DNA from 2 places in the Paenibacillus sp. P5_B5 genome. Region 1 is predicted to be linked to the other one. Evidence: predicted binding sites of a transcription regulator. Region 1 holds the regulator's gene; the other holds the start of a gene.
What was found. Region 1 encodes CtsR, which represses protease genes until heat stress. Its sites were predicted from a motif close to ATGGTCAATAAAGGTCAAACA; they were not measured.

Region 1 (11,204 bases):
ATAAGCAGCAATACTAAAATACCTTTAGAAATATACTCTGGAAAACGAACGGCTAGCACAACTGCAGCGATTACAACAAGTGGTGTAATCCATATAGCTGCTTTTGGAATACCTGTTTTTTTGAAATTCGGATATTTAAGACGAGAAACCATCAAGTACGATAGTAACACCGTGCTCAGCATCAGAAGATAGACCGATATGTCTGTATTAAACAGCGCTAATGTGCTGAGAATACCTCCCGCTGCCGGAATCGGTAGTCCAATGAAATACCCTGGTACACCCGCAATAACATTAAATCTTGCCAATCGAATTGCACCACAGATTGGAAAGATTGCAGTTACGATCCACGCTGCATACGGATTAATTTCCGTGAATGCAACATAGTACATGATGAATGCAGGCGCCACACCAAACGAAATGACATCCGATAAGGAATCAAGTTCTTTACCAAATTCACTTTGGACATTCAATGCTCTTGCGACCCTGCCGTCCAAGCCATCGAGTAGCATAGCTACGATGATAAGTACTGCAGCTGTAGGCGCTTCATTATTAAAAACAAATATTATGGCAAGTATCCCTAAGAACAGATTGCCCAGTGTAAATATATTCGGAAGTGATTTAGCTATCATTTTTTGTCCACCTCAAGTTTTAATCTACCCAAAATCCTAACACAATATTAAGATTGTATGAGAATTATATATGTCTGTCAATAAAGACCTGGTCCTTAATCCGTTTTAGCCCCTCTTTAATTGCTCGGGCTCTCACCTCTCCGATACCATCAACTTCATCCAATTCTTCAATTGTTGCAGACAATATATTAGGCAGGCATTCAAACTTCTCGATCAAATTATGAATAATGACCGAAGGCAGACGAGGTATTTTGCTTAGAACACGGAAGCCGCGAGGGGCAACCGGTTCTTCAACAATCGAACTCGTATTCGGATATCCCAATAACCGAATCAAATGACTCGGCTCTGGCAGATCGTCACTATTCATACGAACCACAGAATTGAAAATTTCTTTCACTTTATCTTCATTCAACTCACGAATGTAGTCCTTGATTAATAATCGCGTTTCATTCCCAGTATTGCCCACCATTTCTTCGAGCTGCATCGAAATAAGTCGGCCTTCCGTACCAAGCTCTGTGATGTAACGTTTAATCTCTGTCTTAATACGTAATACCATCTCCACACGTTGCAAAACATGTGTCACATCATGTAAAGTAACCAATTCCTCAAATTCAGATGCTCCCAAATTAGTCATCGCTTGATCAAGTTCCACTTTGTAACGTTCAAGTGTTTGAATCGCTTGGTTGGCTTTGGTCAGAATCACACCAATATCCTTAAGCGAGTAGCGGAGACTGCCTTGATACAGTGTAATAATATTCCTTCTTTGAGAGATCGAAACAACAAGTTTGCAGGTTTGTTTAGCTACCCGCTCCGCCGTACGATGACGAATCCCTGTTTCGGTCGAAGGAATCGTCGACAGAGGATTGAGCTGTGTGTTTGCATACAATATTTTTCTCGTATCCTCACTAAGAATGATCGCACCATCCATTTTGGCAAGCTCATATAAATAAGAAGGTGTAAAATCGCAGTTAATGCTAAATCCGCCGTCAACTAGCGCTTTCACTTCATCCGAGAAACCAACTACGATCAGCGCCCCTGTCTTAGCGCGAAGCACATTCTCTAGACCGTCCCGAAACGGTGTGCCCGGTGCCACAAGCTGTAATAGCTGGGACATAACGTCTCTTTTGTTCTCTTCTTTCGTCATTAATTATCCTCCTGTAAGAAGAAACGATTTCACCCTCTCTTAACAGACGGGTGCGTTTCAAACACCGTCAATTGGTGAGAAATCCTTGAATTATCTATTTCAAAAAAACACTCATCAAATCCATTATTCCCATACCTATATAATATTGAAATTGCTCAAAATTCATGCTCTATTCACATAAACCAGATAAGGGATGGATCCAAAAGCTAAATTCCATATAAGTATACCGGATATTTCCTTTTAATAAAAGAAGTCAAGCGGGAATACTTTAAGCGACAGCATTCCCTTCCCCCTTTTACTCTTCTTTATCCCAAGGAGCTGATTGTTTACCATTCTTAGAATGAATAGGACCAAATACAGAGTGAATAACTTGGCTCAATGTCTTACAAGGAATAACTTTAATTGTTTTGAAAGACGTAGTAGGTTTCAAACCATTAGTGGCGACATAAACCTTCTTAAAGCCCATTCTTTCAAGTTCTCTAATACGAAGTTCCAGTGTAGGGACTTTCTTCAACTCGCCTGTTAGTCCAATATCAGCAATGAACACAGTGTCATTAGCGATACCGACATTTTTCCATGAAGAAACGATACTCATAATCGCAGCTAAGTTAGAGGATTGTTCTTTTAGTCTGATACCACCAGTAGTTTTCACGACCACATTTTTATCATGTAAAGGAATATTCGTCCTTTGTTCCATAATACTGATGAGTGTATTAACATGTTCTTTCTTTAAGCATTCAGCAATACGACTAGGATAAGGCATAAAGGTTGTTGAAACTAAGCTTTCTATTTCCAGAATGATTGCTCTTGTACCCTCTTTTACAACTGTTAACGCACTTCCACTAACAACATCATTTTCCTCTCTCTGTGTCATAAAGAACTCGGATGGGTTATCCACTGGCACTAAGCCAGTCTCATCCATGAGGAAAAATCCTAGCTCCCCTGTGCTGGCGAAGCGATTCTTTGTCGAATATAGTTGTTTTAACTCTTCCCCTTCTTCTCCTTCAAGGACAAGAACGGTATCCACCAAATGTTCCAAAGCTCTTAAACCAGCTAGCTCATTATCTTTGGTCATTTGCCCAACCATTATAACGGCTCTTGGTCTTTTGTCATCCTTTGCTAACTTCAATAATGTAGTAGCGCATTCCATCGTTTGTGTTGGAGAACCGGGTCTAGAAGGGTACTCATCCAATACGAAGGTCTGAATACTATCAATAATAATTAGGTCAGGGTCTACTTGTTCAATACAGCCTAATACATTATTTAAGCTATTGTCGCTGTATACCCAAACATTATCATGTATACTTGGCAAGATTCTTTCTGCTCGTCTTCTGATTTGTGAATCACTTTCTTCACCCGAAGCATACAGCACTTTTAATCCTTGCCTTGCCACATCATCACTAATCTGCAAGAGCAGAGTCGATTTCCCTGCACCTGGAACGGCTGTAATAATGGTAAGGGAGTCTTTCACTATTCCCCCACCCATTACTCGATTAAACTCATTATATTTTGTGGCAATTCTATCGCTGTTATGTGAAACCGTATCCGTTAACCGTTTGACGGATACATTCTTCTTTGTCGCGATAGCCTTCTGATTACTAACACCGCCAACATCCTCTTCTTCAAGGCAATTCCACTCCCGACAACTGCTACATGCACCTTGCCATTTTGGATGCTCATGACCACAACTGGTACATCTATATATTGTTTTCTTTTTCATACAAGATTCCCACTTCCTCAATACATAAATTTAATCAAATAAGTCATCATACTGTTCCAATTTCGTATTCTCATCATAACATTTTAAGGTTTGCCCCTTCTTTGGCGGCATAAAAAATCCCCTTCGGTCAACAGTGTTAAGTTCATCATATCATGAACTCTTTTTTCACTGCCAACCGTTAGGGGACAATACCAAAAAAACATTCTCGTGAATCCTAGCTACTTACTCCTAGGATTCACAAAGAATGTCTTATCATGTAACGCTATTTCATTTTAGATCATCTTATTATTGATTAATTTGAACTGCATTCTCATTATTTATCACAACAAGTGCACCATCTTGTTCATCAATAGTAACAGAGCCGTTTTTGCTAATCGTGCCTTTTAATAGCTCCTCAGACAGACGATCCTCGATATGCTTCTGGATTGCTCGACGTAACGGTCTAGCGCCAAACATCGGATCAAAGCCTTCTTTGGCCAGGAACTTCTTGGCATTGTCCGTTAGCGTGAATTCGATTTCTTGCTCTTTCAATCGTTTACGCAACTCTTCCGCCATCAATGTAACAATTTCAGCGATATGACTTTCTTCAAGTGAGTGGAACACAATGATTTCATCAATCCGGTTAAGGAACTCTGGACGGAATGATTTCTTAAGCTCGCCCATCACTTTATCTTTCATATTGTCGTAATCTTTACCTGAGTTCTGAACGGCAGTGAATCCGAGTGTTGAATTCTTCTTAATCATTTCGGCGCCGACATTCGAAGTCATAATAATTAAAGTATTGCGGAAATCGACTGTCCGACCTTTCGAATCTGTTAAACGGCCATCCTCAAGCACCTGCAAGAGAATATTGAACACCTCTGGATGTGCCTTCTCAATTTCATCAAGCAGGACAACAGAATATGGTTTACGGCGTACCTTCTCAGTCAACTGTCCGCCCTCTTCATAGCCAACATAACCTGGAGGCGCTCCAACCAACCTTGATGTCGAGTGTTTCTCCATATACTCGGACATATCAATTCGAATCACAGCGTTCTCGTCACCGAACATCGCTTCTGCAAGAGCACGAGCAAGCTCCGTTTTACCTACACCTGTTGGTCCAAGGAAGACGAACGAGCCTACTGGACGCTTGGGATCTTTCAGTCCTGCACGAGCACGGCGGATGGCACGAGAAACAGCTTTAACTGCTTCCTCTTGGCCGATTAAACGTTCATGAAGTATGCCTTCCATCTTCAGTAACCGCTCAGTTTCCTCTTCTGCCATCTTCGATACAGGAATTCCAGTCCAGGATGCCACAATCTGCGCAATATCTTCGGGTGTTACTTCGGTATCCAGGCGACCTTGCTTTTCTTTCCATTCGTTCTTCGTCGTATCTAATTCTTCGCGCATTTTTTGTTCCGTATCGCGAAGACCAGCTGCTTTCTCAAACTCTTGACTTTGAACCGCGGCATCTTTCTCCTTACGGATATCTTCGAGTCTATTCTCAAGCTGTTTTAAACTTGGCGGAACAGTGTAAGAGCGAAGCCTTACCTTGGAACTAGCCTCATCGATTAAATCAATTGCTTTATCCGGTAGGAAGCGATCAGGGATATACCGGTCGGATAATTTGACCGCTTCAATAATCGCCTCATCTGTAATCTTCACACGGTGATGTGCTTCATAACGATCACGCAAGCCATATAAGATCTGTATTGCTTCTTCTGGGGAAGGCTGATCGACTGTAATAGGCTGGAAGCGGCGTTCAAGCGCTGCATCCTTCTCGATGTACTTACGGTACTCATCGAGTGTTGTAGCACCTATACACTGCAGCTCACCGCGTGCTAGAGCCGGCTTTAAGATATTGGATGCGTCAATTGCGCCTTCCGCGCCACCAGCACCAATTAATGTATGCAACTCGTCAATGAACAGAATGATATTGTTTGCTTGGCGAATCTCATCCATGATTTTCTTTAAGCGATCCTCAAACTCACCTCTATATTTAGTACCCGCTACAACTGAGCCCATATCGAGCGTCATGACGCGTTTATCTTTAAGTGTCTCTGGAATTTCGTTATTAATGATCAGTTGCGCAAGTCCTTCAGCAATTGCTGTCTTACCGACACCAGGTTCACCTATTAGAACCGGGTTATTCTTGGTACGACGACTAAGCACTTGAATAACACGCTCAATCTCTTTGGCACGACCGATTACCGGATCGAGATTTCCCTCTTTCGCTGAAGCGGTCAAATCACGAGCTAGAGAATCTAGCGTTGGCGTACTTACATTTGCACTCGGACTGTGTGAGCTTGATACAACTTCACTCGAACCGAGCAACTGAAGCACTTGCTGTCTCGCTTTATTAAGGGATACACCAAGATTGCTTAGTACACGCGCTGCCACACCTTCGCCTTCACGAATCAGTCCAAGAAGAATATGTTCAGTGCCTACATAAGTATGACCTAGCTTACGTGCTTCATCCATTGATAATTCAATTACTTTCTTAGCACGAGGCGTGTAAGCAATGTTAGTCGGTTGCTCCTGTCCTCTGCCAATTAATGACTCCACTTCATCTTGGATTTTCTCGAGTCCTAGATTGAGTGCAATCAAAGCTTTGGCTGCAATTCCTTCACCTTCGCGAATTAATCCAAGTAAAATATGCTCAGTACCAATATTGTTATGTCCTAACCGAACTGCCTCTTCTTGAGCTAAAGATAAGACCTTCTGAGCTCGTTCCGTAAATCTTCCAAACATCATGATCTGCACCTCCAAGATTTATAATTGCAATGCTTTTGAATCAATAAATTAATTTCCTTCGCCACGAAGGCATTCGCGGATAATTTGTGCCCTGCGCATATCTCGCTCATCTGCATTAAGCTTAGTTCCCGCATGCTTCTGCAAGAATCCCGGCTGTGTCATCACAAGTAATTCATTTAGTACAGTGATGGGTACATTCTTGATAATACCAAGATCAACACCAAGTCGTACATCAGAAATACGTTGTGCAGCCTCCTTAGAATCGATAATCGCAGCATACGACAGAATGCCTAACGATCTTGAAACACGATCAATAATACGTGTTTTCATTTCTACCATTAGCTTACGTCGTTCAGCTCGTTCATGCTCAATGATCTGTCTGACAACACTGTGCAAATTATCAATTATTTCATCTTCTGACTGACCTAAAGTAATTTGGTTAGATACTTGGAACACATTTCCTACTGCCTCACTGCCTTCGCCATATAAGCCACGAACGGTTAGGCCTACTTGTGTAACTGCTGTTAAAATACGATTTATTTGTTGGGTAATCACAAGCGCAGGCAAATGCATCATAACTGACGCCCGGATCCCTGTTCCAACATTTGTTGGACAGCTTGTTAAATATCCCTTTTTCTCATCATAACCGTAATCCAAATGCTCTTCAAATACATCATCTATCCGATTCGCAATATCCCATGCTTCCTTTACTTGAAAACCTGGACATAAACACTGAATTCGTAAGTGATCCTCTTCATTTACCATAATCGATACGGACTCATTATCACTTAAAATAACTGCGCCGTTACGTGAATCATTAGCCATATTAGGAGAAATCAAATGCTTCTCAACAAGCACTCTTCTCTCCATTTCATTCTGATCAGCCAGCGGGATAAGATTGAAGGATGAAATTTCCTGCAAATCTCCGCTGTCTACAATGGATGTAACACGATTAAGTACATCTTGAGATTGTACATTTGTTGCAAGCATAGGAAAAGGAACATCCCTAACATTACGAGCGAGACGTACTCTTGAGGAGATAACAACATCCGTATCTGGACCTTCTCCTCTCATCCACTCACTTAATGCTTCGTCAGTAAACCGAGATTGAGTCATGATTTCTCCTCCTTAACTACTAGCCTGATCTTTGCTAGGAATTTTCTTTTCTAGATCACGAATTTGATCACGGATTTTGGCAGCCATTTCGAACTCTTCAGACTCGATTCTATCCTGCATATCCTTCTTAAGCTGTTCTATTTCACGCTTATATTTAATTAATCCACCAGAACGTTTTGGCACCTTGCCAACATGAATCGTATTCCCATGAACACGACGGAATAGTGGATCAAGCTTATCTGCAAAATTCTTATAACAATGAACACAACCAAATCTACCTAATTTACTAAACTGCGAATACGTCAATCCACAATGCTCACAATGAATGGATTGCAGAGGTTTAGAAGCGAATGCCCCTACACCAGCTGATGTCGAGGGATCAAAGTCAAGGAGCCCAGACAGCAAGTTATGGATAGAGAACCCATTTGGTGTTCCAGGAATCATATCCCCCTTCTCACGCGCACATGACTCGCACAAATGAAATTCCGTCTTCTCACCATTCACAATTTTTGTAAAATGAAGCGTAGCTGGTTTTTTACTGCACTCTTGACACACCATTGCAATCCCTCCCACTTCTATATATAAACAAACTATTTATTTGCTAAGCAATGTAATTAACATGGACTTCAGAACCCTTGCCCGAAGCTGATCGCGCTGTGGCAGCTTTAAGTTTAGAGTATCGCGAGAAATTGCTGCTTTAATTAATTTCGCCTCTCGAACCGTGATATGTCCGCCCTCATGTAGACGATAGACTAAGCCATCAGAAGACGTTTGATCAATCTGGTCCTGAATCGTATGGAAAATAAAATCAATTATTGAGCCGCAAGACTGCAAATGAATTTTTTGGATGCGAATATATCCGCCTCCACCACGTTTGCTTTCCACTAAATAGCCCTTCTCCAGCGTAAATCTTGTGGAAATGACATAATTAATTTGAGAAGGGACACATTCAAAACGCTCAGCTAATTCATTGCGTTGAATCTCAACTGCGCCTTCAGGACTCTGCTGTAACATATGCTTCAAGTGCTGTTCAATTATTTCGGATACGTTACGCAATCCCTCTCCTCCTGACTTTGACTTTCTTTGACCTTAACTAAATTATAAACCTTGCTTTTCTGTTTTGCAAGCATAACTATTACGTGCTTAACATGTGTTATTAACATTATTTTGGTCAAATTCGCAAGTAATATTCGCAAAGCAAAAACCACAACCATAATTGCATTGTGGATTCTTCATATAGGTCTATATTGACTATTTGAACAGAATGTATATGGGGATAAACATCAGGGCACTAGCAATACCTGTAAGTCCCATAGCAAGTCCACTTAAACTACCTTGAAGCTCGGAGTCCCTTATAACTACAGCTGTTCCTATACCATGTGAAGAGGTACCTATAGCAATCCCTATTGGAACATCGCCACGAATACCAGATATTCTTAACAGAGCCCTCCCAAACATACTACCCATAAGTCCCGTAGCTACAGCAAACACCGCACTTAGCTCTGGAATACCTCCCAGTTGCCTTGAGATTTCAATAGCAATCGGAGAAGTCGTCGATTTAGGCATCATGCTAAGAATCAGTTCCAGACTTCCCCCCATTAACGATATCAGAGACCATACACTCACAATACCTACTGCCGAACCAATCGTTATACCCGATAAAATGGCTATCGTATATTTACGAGCCAATTCTCGGTACTTAAATATGGGTACACCTAACGCGACTGTTGCAGGTCCGAGAAAGAATGCGATGATATCCCCACCAGATTGATAAGCTTCATAAGGAATATCGAATATCATCAGAAAGGCAATAATAGCTCCGGCACACATAAATAAAGGATGAATCCAGCTTAATCTCTTGTTTAAACGCAGAGCCATAACGTAGGCCGCAATACTAATAGTTATTCCAAATAGCGGATAGAGAAGGCTAAGCATCGAGCTCGCCTCCTTTATCTACTTCTCTTTTTAACAATGATGATGTCACAAAGCCTGTTACTAGTAGAACCATACATGTACTAAGGACCAGTGTTATGATAATCGTAAGCCCGTACTGTCTAAGTAACGGGTAGAACATCATCGAACCAACTACAATTGGAGTGAAAAACAGCAACATATGCTTTGTCATCCACACCGCCGATGCTTCAACCCATCTCAGCTTGATTACCTTCAAATATAACGCAAACGTAAATAAAATCAGACCGATTAGATTCGCGGGTAACGGTAAATGCAGCCAAGCTTTAAGAAGCATACCAAGTAAATGAAATCCAAGTAAAATGGCTAGACCAAGCATATGTGCCTCCTAAACCCATTAATGGAACTGTTCTGCCTCTGTCGAATTGACGTAAGCTGTTGTAGAAGAGGTTCCTCCTGAAACAACCTGTGATATGTCGTCAAAATACCCCGTACCTACCTCACGTTGATGCTTCACCGCTTCGTATCCTTCACTCTCCATCATAAATTCAGCTTGTTGGAGCTGTGAGTAGGCTGACATTCCGCGTTCTTTATAACCCTTTGCTAATTCAAACATACTGTAATTTAATGCATGGAAACCAGCGAGTGTAACGAACTGGAATTTATAATTCATCTTAGCCAGCTCTTGCTGAAAGTTCGCGATTGTAGGTGCATCTAATTTCTTTTTCCAGTTAAAAGAAGGTGAGCAGTTGTATGCTAGCATTTTGCCTGGAAATTTGGCATGGATCGCTTCTGCAAACCGCCTAGCTTCTGCTAAGTTAGGCTCTGATGTTTCACACCATATTAGATCCGCATAGGGAGCGTAGGCGAGCCCTCTAGCTATTGCTTGATCTAAACCATCCCTCGTACGATAGAAGCCTTCAGCTGTTCTTTCTCCGGTTAAGAATGGACGATCATATTCATCTGCATCACTTGTAATCAGATTGGCTGCATTAGCATCAGTTCTGGCGATCAATACGGTATCAACCCCAAGTACATCAGCCGCTAAACGTGCTGCGATTAGATTTCTCACTGCCTGCTGAGTTGGTAGAAGTACCTTACCACCTAAATGACCACATTTTTTCTCAGAAGATAATTGATCTTCAAAATGCACTGCTGCTGCACCAGCCTCAATCATCGACTTCATAAGTTCAAATACATTCAGAGGACCTCCGAAACCAGCCTCTGCATCAGCGATAATTGGCGCATAGAAATAAATATCGCTCTTTCCTTCCGAATGTTGAATTTGATCAGCACGCTGCAAGGCTTGATTAATTCTTTTGACTACTTGCGGGACACTATTCACTGGATATAAGCTTTGATCGGGGTACATATGTCCAGATAAATTCGCATCGGCAGCTACTTGCCAACCGCTCAAGTAGATAGCCTGAAGACCCGCTTTAACTTGCTGAACCGCCTGATTACCTGTTAATGCACCTAGTGCAGGCACGTAATCTTCTGTATGGAGTAAATTCCAGAATCTATCCGATCCTAGCTTAGCAAACGTGTGTTCGATCTGGACAGAGCCTCGAAGACGAATAACCTCCTCCGCTGAATACGTTCTTATAATTCCGTCCCATCTAGTGGATTTCCAAGACTTCCTGAGCTCATTTATTGTAATTTCGTTTATTGTTTTTTCATTTATTCTATTTTCGTGATTCATATACTTCTTCCTCTCTATAATTAATTCATAATTCAATTTATTTTAAGTGCTCATAGGCTGGAATCGTCATGAATTCGATATAATCGCTCGACTCAATCAGTTCAATCAAGAATGCTTTAGCTACAGCAAACTGCCCCTGATTAAAGGTCTCTGATCCCCTCACTTGCTCAAGGTTAGCCATCTCTTCATCAATCAGTGTGCGAACTAATGATTCAGTAACTTTCAAACCATTATCCAATATCCCAGCAG
Region 2 (11,204 bases), on a different contig from region 1:
TTCACAACTGCTTCTGTAACTTCATATGCGCTCATCTCAGGCTTCAAGTCATAGGTTGCAACTTTAGGCGATGGAATAAGAATACGCTTTTCACCTGGAAGCTCTTCGTCACGTCCACCATTGAAGAAGAATGTTACATGTGGATATTTCTCCGTCTCAGCAATACGCAATTGGTTCAAGCCCTTTTGCGATACAACATCACCGATTGTGTTCTTAATATCTTTTGGTGAGAAAGCTACATAACCTTTAACAGACTCATTATAAGTAGTCATACATACGAAGTATAGATCTTTAGGTGCTTTCTCCCCACGTTCAAAACCACTGAATTCAGGACTTGTTAGCGCCTGTGACAGCTGAATTGCACGGTCAGGACGGAAGTTGAAGAAAATGATTGAATCACCAGATGCTACTTCTGTTAAAGGCTGACCGTTATTATCTACGATAACGGTTGGTAGAACGAACTCATCAACAACGGATTCCTCATACGATGCTTTCACCGCTTGAATCGGATCTGTATGCTGAGGTCCTTCACCATATACCATGGAGCGGTATGATTTCTCTACACGCTCCCAGCGTTTATCACGATCCATTGCATAGTAACGACCTTGAACAGTTGCAATCCGTCCTACGCCAATCTCTGCAATTTTCGCTTGTAGTGCTCCTAAGTATCCCACAGCTGAAGATGGTGCTACATCACGGCCATCAAGGAAAGCATGAACATAAACATCATTAAAGTTCTCACGTTTAGCAAGCTCTAACAAAGCATAAACATGCTCGATATGCGCATGAACACCACCGTCAGACAGTAGTCCGAGTAAGTGTAATTTCTTTCCGTTCTCTTTCGCATGGCGAACAGCTCCTACGAGCTTCTCATTCTCGAAGAACTCTCCATCGCGAATTGATTTCGTTATCCGAGTCAAATCTTGATATACGATACGACCTGCACCGATGTTCAAGTGTCCTACCTCAGAGTTGCCCATTTGACCTTCTGGCAAACCTACCGCTTCACCACAAGCTGTTAGCGTTGTGTGAGGGAACAGGCTGCGATAACGATCGTAATTAGGTTTGTTTGCTTGTGCAACAGCATTCCCTTGCACTGTGTCGCGCAAACCAAATCCGTCCATAATGATTAACGCAATAGGTTTACGAGCAGCCATTTACTTCGCCCCCTGAACAAGCGCGATATACGACGCTGTTTCAAGTGATGCTCCTCCGACAAGAGCGCCATCGATATCTGGTTGACTCATATATTCAGTTACATTGCCAGGCTTAACAGATCCGCCGTATTGAATACGAACTGCATCTGCTACGGATGAATCGTACAGTGAAGCAATTAAGCTACGGATATATCCGATAACATCCTGTGCGTCTTCTGCTGTTGATGATTTGCCTGTTCCAATCGCCCAGATTGGCTCGTATGCAACAACTACTTGCTTCGCAAGCTCTGCACTTAAACCAGCAAACACTGCTTCAGTTTGAACTTTACATACGTCTTTCGTCTGTCCAGCTTCACGTTCTTCAAGCTTCTCTCCAACACAGACGATTGGTGTCATACCATACTTAAATGCAGCGTGAACTTTCTTGTTCACTGTTTCATCTGTTTCTGCAAAATAAGCACGACGCTCGGAATGTCCGATAATCACATAATGTACGCCAAGATCTTGTAGCATTACGCCAGAGATTTCTCCAGTGAATGCGCCATTCTCTTCCCAGTGCATATTCTGTGCACCTACTTTAATGGATGTACCTTTAACAGCCTCCATTAATGCTGGTAAGTTCGTGTAAGGAGCACATACAACACTCTCCACACCAGCTACTTCAGCTCCGCCTTTAATTTCGTTTACGAAAGCAACTGCCTCCGAAACCGTCTTAAACATCTTCCAGTTTCCTGCGATAATTGGTGTTCTACTCATGATATTCGCTTCCTCTCTACTTATCGTTCAATGCAACAACGCCAGGAAGCGCCTTGCCTTCCATAAATTCAAGTGATGCTCCGCCACCAGTTGAGATATGATCCATTTTGCTAGCTAAGCCAAATTTCTCAACCGCAGCTGCTGAATCGCCACCACCGATAACTGTGTATCCAGCAGTTGCCGCGCAAGCTTCTGCAACAGCAAGTGTACCACTCGCAAATGATTCCATTTCAAATACACCCATCGGGCCATTCCATACAACTAGCTTGGAAGTCTTGATTGCTTCTGCATAAATTTCACGAGTTTTCGGTCCAATATCAAGACCTTCCCAATCAGCAGGAATAGCTGTCGCATCAACGGTTTGAATATTTGCTGTGTTGCTAAAATCATCAGCTACAACGAAGTCTACAGGAAGAAGCAATTTTACATTGTTTGCTTTTGCCTTCTCCATAAAGCTTAGCGCAAGATCAAGCTTCTCGTTATCTACTAGTGATTTACCGATCTCATGGCCTTGTGCTTTGATGAATGTATAAGCTAGTCCACCACCAATAATAACATTATCAGCGATTTCCAACATTTTATTAATAACATCGATTTTGTCTTTAACTTTGGAGCCACCAATGATAGCTGTGAAAGGACGTTCTGGATTAAGAAGTGCTTTACCAAGTACATTAAGCTCTTTTTCCATCAATAGTCCTGATACAGCTGGCAAATGATGCGCAATACCTTCAGTTGAAGCGTGTGCACGATGTGCAGCACCGAAAGCGTCATTTATGTACAGGTCTGCAAGTTCAGCAAATGATTTTGCAAGTTCTGCATTGTTCGTTTCTTCACCTTCATAGAAACGAACATTTTCAAGCAACAAGACATCGCCATCATTCATCGCTGCCACTTGTGCTTTTACCGCATCGCCAATTGCTTCATCAGCTTTAGCTACTGGTTTACCAAGTAACTCAGATAAGCGAACCCCAGCCTGTGTTAAACGCATTTCCTCAACGAACTTACCTTTTGGACGACCAAGGTGAGAAGCCAAAATCACTTTTGCTCCACGCTCCACCAAATATTTAATTGTCGGTAACGTTTCGCGAATGCGGGTATCATCGGTAATTTGTCCATTTTCCATCGGCACGTTAAAATCTACACGCACAAACACTTTTTTGCCGGAAACTTCAACGTCGCGTACACTCTTCTTGTTCATAGGAAAGCCTCCCCAAAGTTTTGTCGTTCTTTATCAGAAATAAAGAGGAGAATCACTTCTCCTCTTTAATTAAATGACACATGTATAGAAGGGCTGTTAATTACAGACCTTTTTTAGCGATGTAAGATACAAGGTCAACTACACGGTTGGAGTAACCCCACTCGTTGTCATACCATGAAACTACTTTCAACATGTTGTCGCCAACAACCATTGTGCACAAGCTGTCGATTGTGGATGAAGCTGGGTCACTGTTGTAGTCGGAAGATACAAGTGGCTCTTCGCTGTAGTTCATGATGCCTTTAAGTCTGCCATTAGCTGCTTCTTTCAAAGCGCTGTTAACTTCTTCAACTGTAATGTTTTGGCTAAGCTCTACAACCAAATCAGTTACGGAAACGTTTGGAGTAGGAACACGCATAGCCATACCGTTCAATTTACCTTTAAGTTCAGGTAATACAAGAGCAACTGCTTTTGCAGCACCTGTAGTTGAAGGAATGATGTTCTCAGCAGCTGCACGAGCACGACGAAGGTCTTTGTGCGGTAAGTCAAGAACGCTTTGGTCATTTGTGTAGGAGTGAACAGTTGTCATCATACCTTTAACGATACCGAATTTGTCATTGATTACTTTTGCAAATGGAGCTAGGCAGTTTGTAGTGCATGAAGCGTTGGAGATTACGTTGTGGTTAGCAGCATCGTATTTCTCTTCGTTAACACCCATAACGATTGTGATATCTTCGTTAGTTGCAGGAGCGGAAATAATAACTTTCTTAACGCTGCCTTTGATGTGTGCTTCTGCTTTTTCTTTAGCTGTGAAAATACCAGTGGATTCAACTACTACTTCTACACCATAGTCTGACCAAGCAAGATCAGCAGGGTTACGCTCAGCAAATACTTTAACGGATTTACCGTTAACTTTAATTTCGCCTTCGCCAGCTACTACAGTAGCGTCAAGAACGCCATGCGTAGTGTCATATTTCAAAAGGTGAGCGAGCGTTTTTACGTCTGTTAGGTCGTTAATTGCTACGATCTCAACATCTGGATTGTTAAGTGCTGCGCGGAATACGTTACGGCCAATACGTCCAAAACCATTAATACCAACTTTAGTCATAGTATGGTACCTCCTAAGAATAATATATATATTTCAAGACGAGCCCGAAAGCACGTCGAGATAACTACAAATCTCGTAAGTCATCAAGCTACGGTGCATATTTAATAATTTCGCGAGCTGCCGCTTCGTCAGTCACAAGTATATCCTCATGGCCAAATCTTAGTACTGCGGCAATTGCTTTGCCTTTACTTTTGCCACCAGCAACACCAATTACGAGTTCAGTTTGCTCAATATCCTCAAGTTGAAGCCCCAGTGTTGGCATTTTATGTACAACTGTACCTTCAGTGTCAAAATAATATCCGAATGCTTCCGCCAAAGCTCCGGCTTGTTGCAGACCTCCAATTATAGTGTCTCCAACTTTCCGTCTCTTAGCCATAACCATAGCATCACCGATTCCATGAACCACAATGCGACAGTTGCGAACAACACTAACAATTTCCTTTACACTTGGTTCAAGAAGCAGCGACTGATACGCTTCCTCACCAAGATCATCAGGTACATGAAGCAGTCTGTATTTACCACCAATTTTGCGAGCCATTTGGGAAGCCACGGTGTTGGCTTGCATTTCAACGCTTTCTCCAAGTCCACCCCGAGCTGGCACGAACCAAGCTTCCTTAAGTGGTGCGGAGCTGCTGAGATGATGGGCGATCTCTGCCATCGTCGAGCCACCTGTAACTGCTATGACATCTCCATTGGTAACATTCTTGCGTAGGATTGAGGCGCCTGTACGTCCAAGTTCCTTTTTGGTAAAAAACGAACTGTCTGAATCCCCTGGAACGATGATGACCTGTGATAAACCGAAGGTAGTACGGATTTGTGATTCTAAATCAGTCAGCTCGAACACTTCTTTAATGATAGGCTCCATTTGATCAAGCAGTAATTGACCTGCGGGTGTAATCCGCATCCCACTCGTCTCAATTTCTAGAAGTCCCTGTGATTTAAGAAATTCAACCTCACCGCGAAGAACACGTTCTGTAATATCAAGCGAGCCAGCGAGCGTCCTTCTGCCGATTACACCTGAAATCATAATATGATGCAGCACGGTGTACCTTTTTTTCATAACATCGAGCAAATCAGGCATCAATTGTTTCTGTATTTCAAGAATTCGTTTCATTATTCGTTTAATCTCTCCCACGCTTGATTGGTCATTAAATGTCCCAACAGTACATTTTAAGTCCCACCAGCAACAAATTCATTATAACTCATTTATTCGTAAGAAGCAATATATTGCAAGTGTTGTATAGCCTTAAATAAACATTGATTTTCATGCTCCAATATCATATAATAACCTTTGCTGTTATAAACAGCTTTAATATGCGCCCATGGTCCAAAGGATATGACGTAGGCCTCCGGAGCCTGAGATCGAGGTTCAATTCCTCGTGGGCGCGCCAATTATATATTAGTTATCATGTTAGAAGCTCCCTAGATCAGGGAGCTTTTTTCTGTTACAACCTACATCTAAACTATTGTTTGACCTTTATTGACCTTAATGTTAATTTCAGGTATGATATGGATATATTAAAGCTAGTAGCTATAATATAATTGATTAACTCAAGGAGGTTAAACATATGAGCCTTTTAGTTCCTATGGTTGTTGAACAAGACGCGAGAGGTGAACGCGCATACGATATCTATTCCCGTTTACTTAAAGACCGTATTATTTTTCTTGGTTCTCAAGTAAATGATCAAGTAGCCAATTCAATCATTGCTCAGCTGTTATTCCTAGATGCTCAAGATCCAGGCAAGGATATTTCTATTTACATCAACTCACCTGGTGGTTCAATTACTGCCGGAATGGCGATATACGACACCATGCAGTTTATTAAATCAGATGTATCCACAATCTGTGTAGGTATGGCTGCTTCGATGGGCGCTTTCCTACTTGCAGCAGGCGCGATTGGTAAACGTTACGCGTTACCGAACTCAGAGGTTATGATTCATCAGCCACTAGGTGGTGTCGAAGGTCAAGCATCTGATATCCAAATTCGTGCGAACCGTATTATCAAAATGCGTGAGAATTTAAATCGCATTCTGTCCGAACGTACTGGACAGCCGCTCGACCGTGTTGATCGTGATACAGACCGTGACTACTTTATGTCTGCAGCGGAAGCACAAGCATATGGATTGATCGATAAGGTTATTGAAAAAGTATAGTATTACATGGAAGGGACAATTCCTTAGTCATCGTATGGCTAAGAAATTGTCCCTTTGTTATACCCTCATTACCATAAATAGATCTGGTATGACATTGTATAGACCTAATATCTAGACTTGAAACCTCCATTGTCCCTCAACGTATCTATATATTAGATGGACCTAAGGAGGAGATTGTAATCATGAATTGCCCGGTATGCCATAATGTAAGAATGCGTGAAGTTATGAAAGATGATGTTTTAATTGACATTTGCCCGGAATGTAAAGGGGTATGGCTGGATCGTGGAGAGTTAGATAAACTAATGGCTGGAATTCGTGAATTAAGACCTCAATTGGACAACTGGAATAACGACGAACGCAATCGTCAACCTCGTCGTGATCATGATGATGATGACCACTACGATAAGCATTACAAGCAGGGACAAGGTCATCACAAGAAGAAACGTAATGTATTAGATGTATTCGGAGATTTATTTGATTGAGAGAAGTTTTTAACCATAATAAAACATTAAACATAAAGCAACGTGTCATCCTTGTGAATTTCAAAAGGATGACACGTTGTTTTATTGTGGAACTGACAATCAATGAATGCGTTCACATTATTGATTGTCTAATTCCTCTTTACTAACTAAGGAGATCAATGCATCCACTGCTTGATCTGAATCAGATCCTTCTGCAGAAATATAAACTTCAGTTCCAGTGGAAATTGCTAAACTCATGATTCCCATAATGCTCTTAGCGTTAACCTTCTTTTCATCCTTCTCAACGAAAATTTCTGATGAAAATTTATTGGCTTCTTGTACGAAAAGAGCTGCCGGTCTTGCATGTAAACCGGTTTTCAGTTTCACTATTACTGGGCGTCTTGACATCCAACCAATTCCCCCTTTTTTTCTGTATACAAATCTTACATAATACTGCACGTAAAATCAACTGACTTTAAAACAGATGACACCAAAAAAGTTATACATAGTTAATAGTATTATACCACTTGCCACCAAAATAAACTAGAATAATATATCTAACTCCTATTTTGTACTTCTTATTTTTTCGGCAAGTTCATCAATTTTACGTAACCTATGATTCACGCCAGACTTGCTGACGCCGCCTTTTAACAAATCGCCTACTTCTTTGAGGTTAATATCTGGATTCTTAAGTCGCATTACAGCTACTTCTCGCAGTTTATCAGGCAAGTTCTCCAAACCAATCTCTTTTTGCAATAGACGAATGTTTTCAATTTGACGAACAGCTGCACCGATTGTTTTATTTAAATTTGCTGTTTCACAATTAACAATACGATTAACCGAATTACGCATATCCTTCATAATACGTACATCCTCAAATCGCAGCAGCGCTTGATGTGCACCTATGATGGATAGAAATTCGATTATTTTCTCGCCCTCTTTGATATAGAGAACAAAACCCTTCTTGCGCTCAATGAACCGAGCATTAAGATCAAATCGATTCGCAAGTTTACACAGTGCTTGGCAATGCTCCTCATAAATAGAGGCAATCTCAAGATGATAGGACGAGCCTTCTGGATTATTAACCGATCCACCAGCTAGAAAAGCACCTCGTAAATAGGCGCGTTTACAGCATGAAGATGGAATGATCGCTTTATCAATATCAGTTGTAAAAATAAATCCTTCCGATACGATACATAAATCCTTCAGTAGCTCTTGAACACCAACCGGAACGCGAACAATGTAAACATTATTCTTTTTGAGTCTCATTTTCTTCCGAACAAGTAACTCGGTATGAAGTCCATATGTTTTTTTGAGAAGAGAGTAGATTCTTCTGGCAATTGCAGCATTCTCGGTCAGAATATCCAGGATCACACGCCCATTGCTGAACTGCACAGAGCCGTTCATTCTTATAAGAGCGGATAACTCCGCCTTTTCACAACAGGCTTCACTCTCAATAAGAGTTAATTCCTTCTTGGTCTGTGCTGCAAAAGACATTTCATTCACCTCTTCCTTAACATCCAGTTCTCCACAATTTGATAGATGTGATCACTTAATTTATCGGCATCATGACGTAAATAGGTTCGGAACAAAACAAGTGTATCCGCTATTACCTGATAGCCTCGTTTTTTCACCTCTTCAAGATCTAAATGAACGGCTTTGGCACCCTTCTCTGCGTATCTATCCTGAACTTGAGGTGGAATTTCTCCATCATTTACAATAATATAATCGAATAATTGATTACCTACATGCTGATGAATAGCTGCTAAATGATCGCTGACAGAATAATTATCCGTTTCACCTGGCTGCGTCATAACGTTACAAATAAACATTTTGACAGCATTAGATTTAATAATTTCGTCAGCTACCCCTTTAACTAATAAATTCGGGAGTATACTCGTATATAGCGAGCCAGGACCACATAGAATCGCATCTGCCTCACGGATAGCCTGAATAGCTTCAGGTAGAGGCTTAACATTAGCAGGCTCAATGAACAGACGTTCAATTCGACCACCATTTAAGGGAATCTTCGACTCCCCTACTACAATCGTTCCATCTTCCATTTCTGCATTGAGCGTTATTACTTGACTGGAAACAGGAAGAACACTGCCTCTTACCGCGAATACACGGCTCATTTCTCTGATACCCGTAACAAAATCTCCAGTAATATCTTTCATTGCAGCTAGAATTAGATTACCAAGTGAATGACCAGCTAGCCCTGTACCTTCAGGGAAACGATACTGAAGCATTAAGGCTAACAAGGGTTCTACATCCGCCATGGAGGTTAGAACATTACGAATATCGCCTGGAGGCGGCATTCCAAGCTCAGATCGAAGAATTCCTGAACTTCCTCCATCATCTGCAACAGTCACAATCGCTGTAATATCAAGCGGTTTATTCTTAAGACCTCGCAACATAACCGATAGTCCAGTTCCTCCGCCGATTACAACGATTTTCGGATTGCTTTTGAGTACGAGATTGCTTGACAAAGCCTCACCCCTATAAACTTTCTCAGCTTAGCTATTGACGATCCCTTTCTGCATCCCGATGGCTGACCCTGACAGATTCCGTCTCGGAATTATCCATCATATTGCCGATATACTCTGCAATCGCGACCGAACGGTGTTTACCACCCGTACAACCAATTCCTATAACAATTTGGCTCTTGCCCTCTTTTTGATACTGCGGAACAAGGAATTGGAGCAAATCGAGTAATTTAGTTAAAAATTCCTGCGTTTCATACCACTTCATCACATAATCATAAACGTCCTGATCCTGACCGGTTTTGGGTCTAAGTGTATCAATATAATGCGGATTAGGTAAAAAGCGCACATCAAAAATCAGATCAGCATCAATCGGAATCCCATACTTAAACCCAAATGAAATTACATTTATAGATATGCAATTAGGCTCAAGATTGGTGAATCTAGAAGATATCTGTTCTTTGAGCTGCGCGGGCTTGAGTGATGACGTATCAATAACCTGCGTGGACAGACCCTTTAGCTCTTCTAGTAACTTACGTTCTGCGTAGATACCTTCAAGAGGTAGGCCACCTTGTGCTAATGGATGTCGTCTACGTGTTTCTTTGTACCGTTGTACAAGAGAAGCATCCGTCGCATCGAGAAATAGAATTTCATAAGTAATTGTGTGATGATCCTTAAGTGTACGAAGTGATTCATGTAAAGAGGTAAAGAATTCTCTACCCCTTAGATCAATTACAAGTGCTACTTTCCCAATTTTGCCTTGAGATTGTTCAATTAACTCAGCAAATTTGGGAATTAGGATTGGAGGTAGATTATCGACACAGAAGAAACCAAGATCCTCAAATGATTGAACTGCAATCGTTTTGCCCGCTCCTGACATGCCGGTGATAATAACGAGCTTAGCAATAGCGCTCGTATTGTCCATACTTTCCCTCTCCCTTAATTACTGCAGATTCAGACATGCTGCACCAACGATACCAGCATCATTACCGAGCGTTGCTGCAACAATATCCACGCCTTCTTTAACTGGTTCAGGCGTATATTTATCAAATGCTTGACGAATAGGCTCAAACAGAATTTCTCCTGCACGTGACACACCGCCACCAATAATAAATTTTTGCGGATTCGTGATCACTGCCAAAGTCGCCATTGATCTTCCCAAATAATAAGCTGCACGATTAACGATGCGCTCAGCTACCTCATCCTTGCCTCTAGCAGCTTCAAAAACATCCTTCGCTTCAATTTTATCAAGTAAGCTTAGCGAAGTGAATTCACCACGTTCAACGGCATTCATCGCCATACGTACGATACCTGTTGCAGAGGATACTGATTCAAGGCAGCCTACACGACCACATGTGCATTGAATCGCTTCAATATCAGGAACAACGCATAGATGACCAATCTCTCCAGCCATACCCTTAAAGCCGTGAAGCAGCTTGCCATTCTCAATAATTCCGCCGCCAACACCTGTGCCTAATGTATAGCATACAACATCTGAGAAGCCTTTACCTGCGCCACTCCAAGCTTCACCAAGTGCGGCTACATTCGCATCATTATCAATTTTAACGGGTTTATCAAGCATTTCTTGTAAGCGCTGCTTGATCGGGATATCACGTAAATTAAGATTCCCAGAGGATACGATAACACCTTTAGCAATGTCCAGAAAGCCCGCTATACCTGCTCCAACACCAACAACCTGATCCCATGAGAACGTAGTTTCAGCAACTGTAGCACGTGTATATTCAGCAATTTTGTCAACAACATGATCTGGACCAAACTCTACTCCCGTAGGCCCTTCATATTTGTGCAACAAATTACCATTACTATCGCATATTCCTACCTTAATTGTAGTCCCGCCAAGATCGACACCAACATAGATCTGTTCTGTCAT

Region 2: the regulator CtsR is predicted to act here: its motif matches at 5,684-5,704, upstream of clpP (ATP-dependent Clp endopeptidase proteolytic subunit ClpP).

What each region holds. Positions count from the first base shown of each region.
Region 1 is NZ_JBFULK010000019.1:2,285-13,488, reverse strand. It holds gene pssA (CDP-diacylglycerol--serine O-phosphatidyltransferase) at 1-629, opposite strand, end outside; gene disA (DNA integrity scanning diadenylate cyclase DisA) at 694-1,773, opposite strand; gene radA (DNA repair protein RadA) at 2,069-3,493, opposite strand; gene AC1DOK_RS20525 (ATP-dependent Clp protease ATP-binding subunit) at 3,779-6,226, opposite strand; gene AC1DOK_RS20520 (protein arginine kinase) at 6,275-7,342, opposite strand; gene AC1DOK_RS20515 (UvrB/UvrC motif-containing protein) at 7,355-7,900, opposite strand; gene AC1DOK_RS20510 (CtsR family transcriptional regulator) at 7,937-8,398, opposite strand; gene AC1DOK_RS20505 (LrgB family protein) at 8,594-9,277, opposite strand; gene AC1DOK_RS20500 (CidA/LrgA family protein) at 9,270-9,632, opposite strand; gene aceA (isocitrate lyase) at 9,651-10,955, opposite strand; gene aceB (malate synthase A) at 10,993-11,204, opposite strand, start outside.
Region 2 is NZ_JBFULK010000020.1:54,529-65,732, reverse strand. It holds gene gpmI (2,3-bisphosphoglycerate-independent phosphoglycerate mutase) at 1-1,157, opposite strand, end outside; gene tpiA (triose-phosphate isomerase) at 1,158-1,913, opposite strand; gene AC1DOK_RS21290 (phosphoglycerate kinase) at 1,930-3,111, opposite strand; gene gap (type I glyceraldehyde-3-phosphate dehydrogenase) at 3,212-4,216, opposite strand; gene AC1DOK_RS21280 (sugar-binding transcriptional regulator) at 4,305-5,330, opposite strand; tRNA gene AC1DOK_RS21275 (tRNA-Arg) at 5,533-5,607, shown strand; gene clpP (ATP-dependent Clp endopeptidase proteolytic subunit ClpP) at 5,785-6,369, shown strand; gene AC1DOK_RS21265 (TFIIB-type zinc ribbon-containing protein) at 6,552-6,851, shown strand; gene AC1DOK_RS21260 (HPr family phosphocarrier protein) at 6,969-7,238, opposite strand; gene whiA (DNA-binding protein WhiA) at 7,395-8,327, opposite strand; gene AC1DOK_RS21250 (gluconeogenesis factor YvcK family protein) at 8,333-9,319, opposite strand; gene rapZ (RNase adapter RapZ) at 9,351-10,238, opposite strand; gene AC1DOK_RS21240 (ROK family glucokinase) at 10,257-11,204, opposite strand.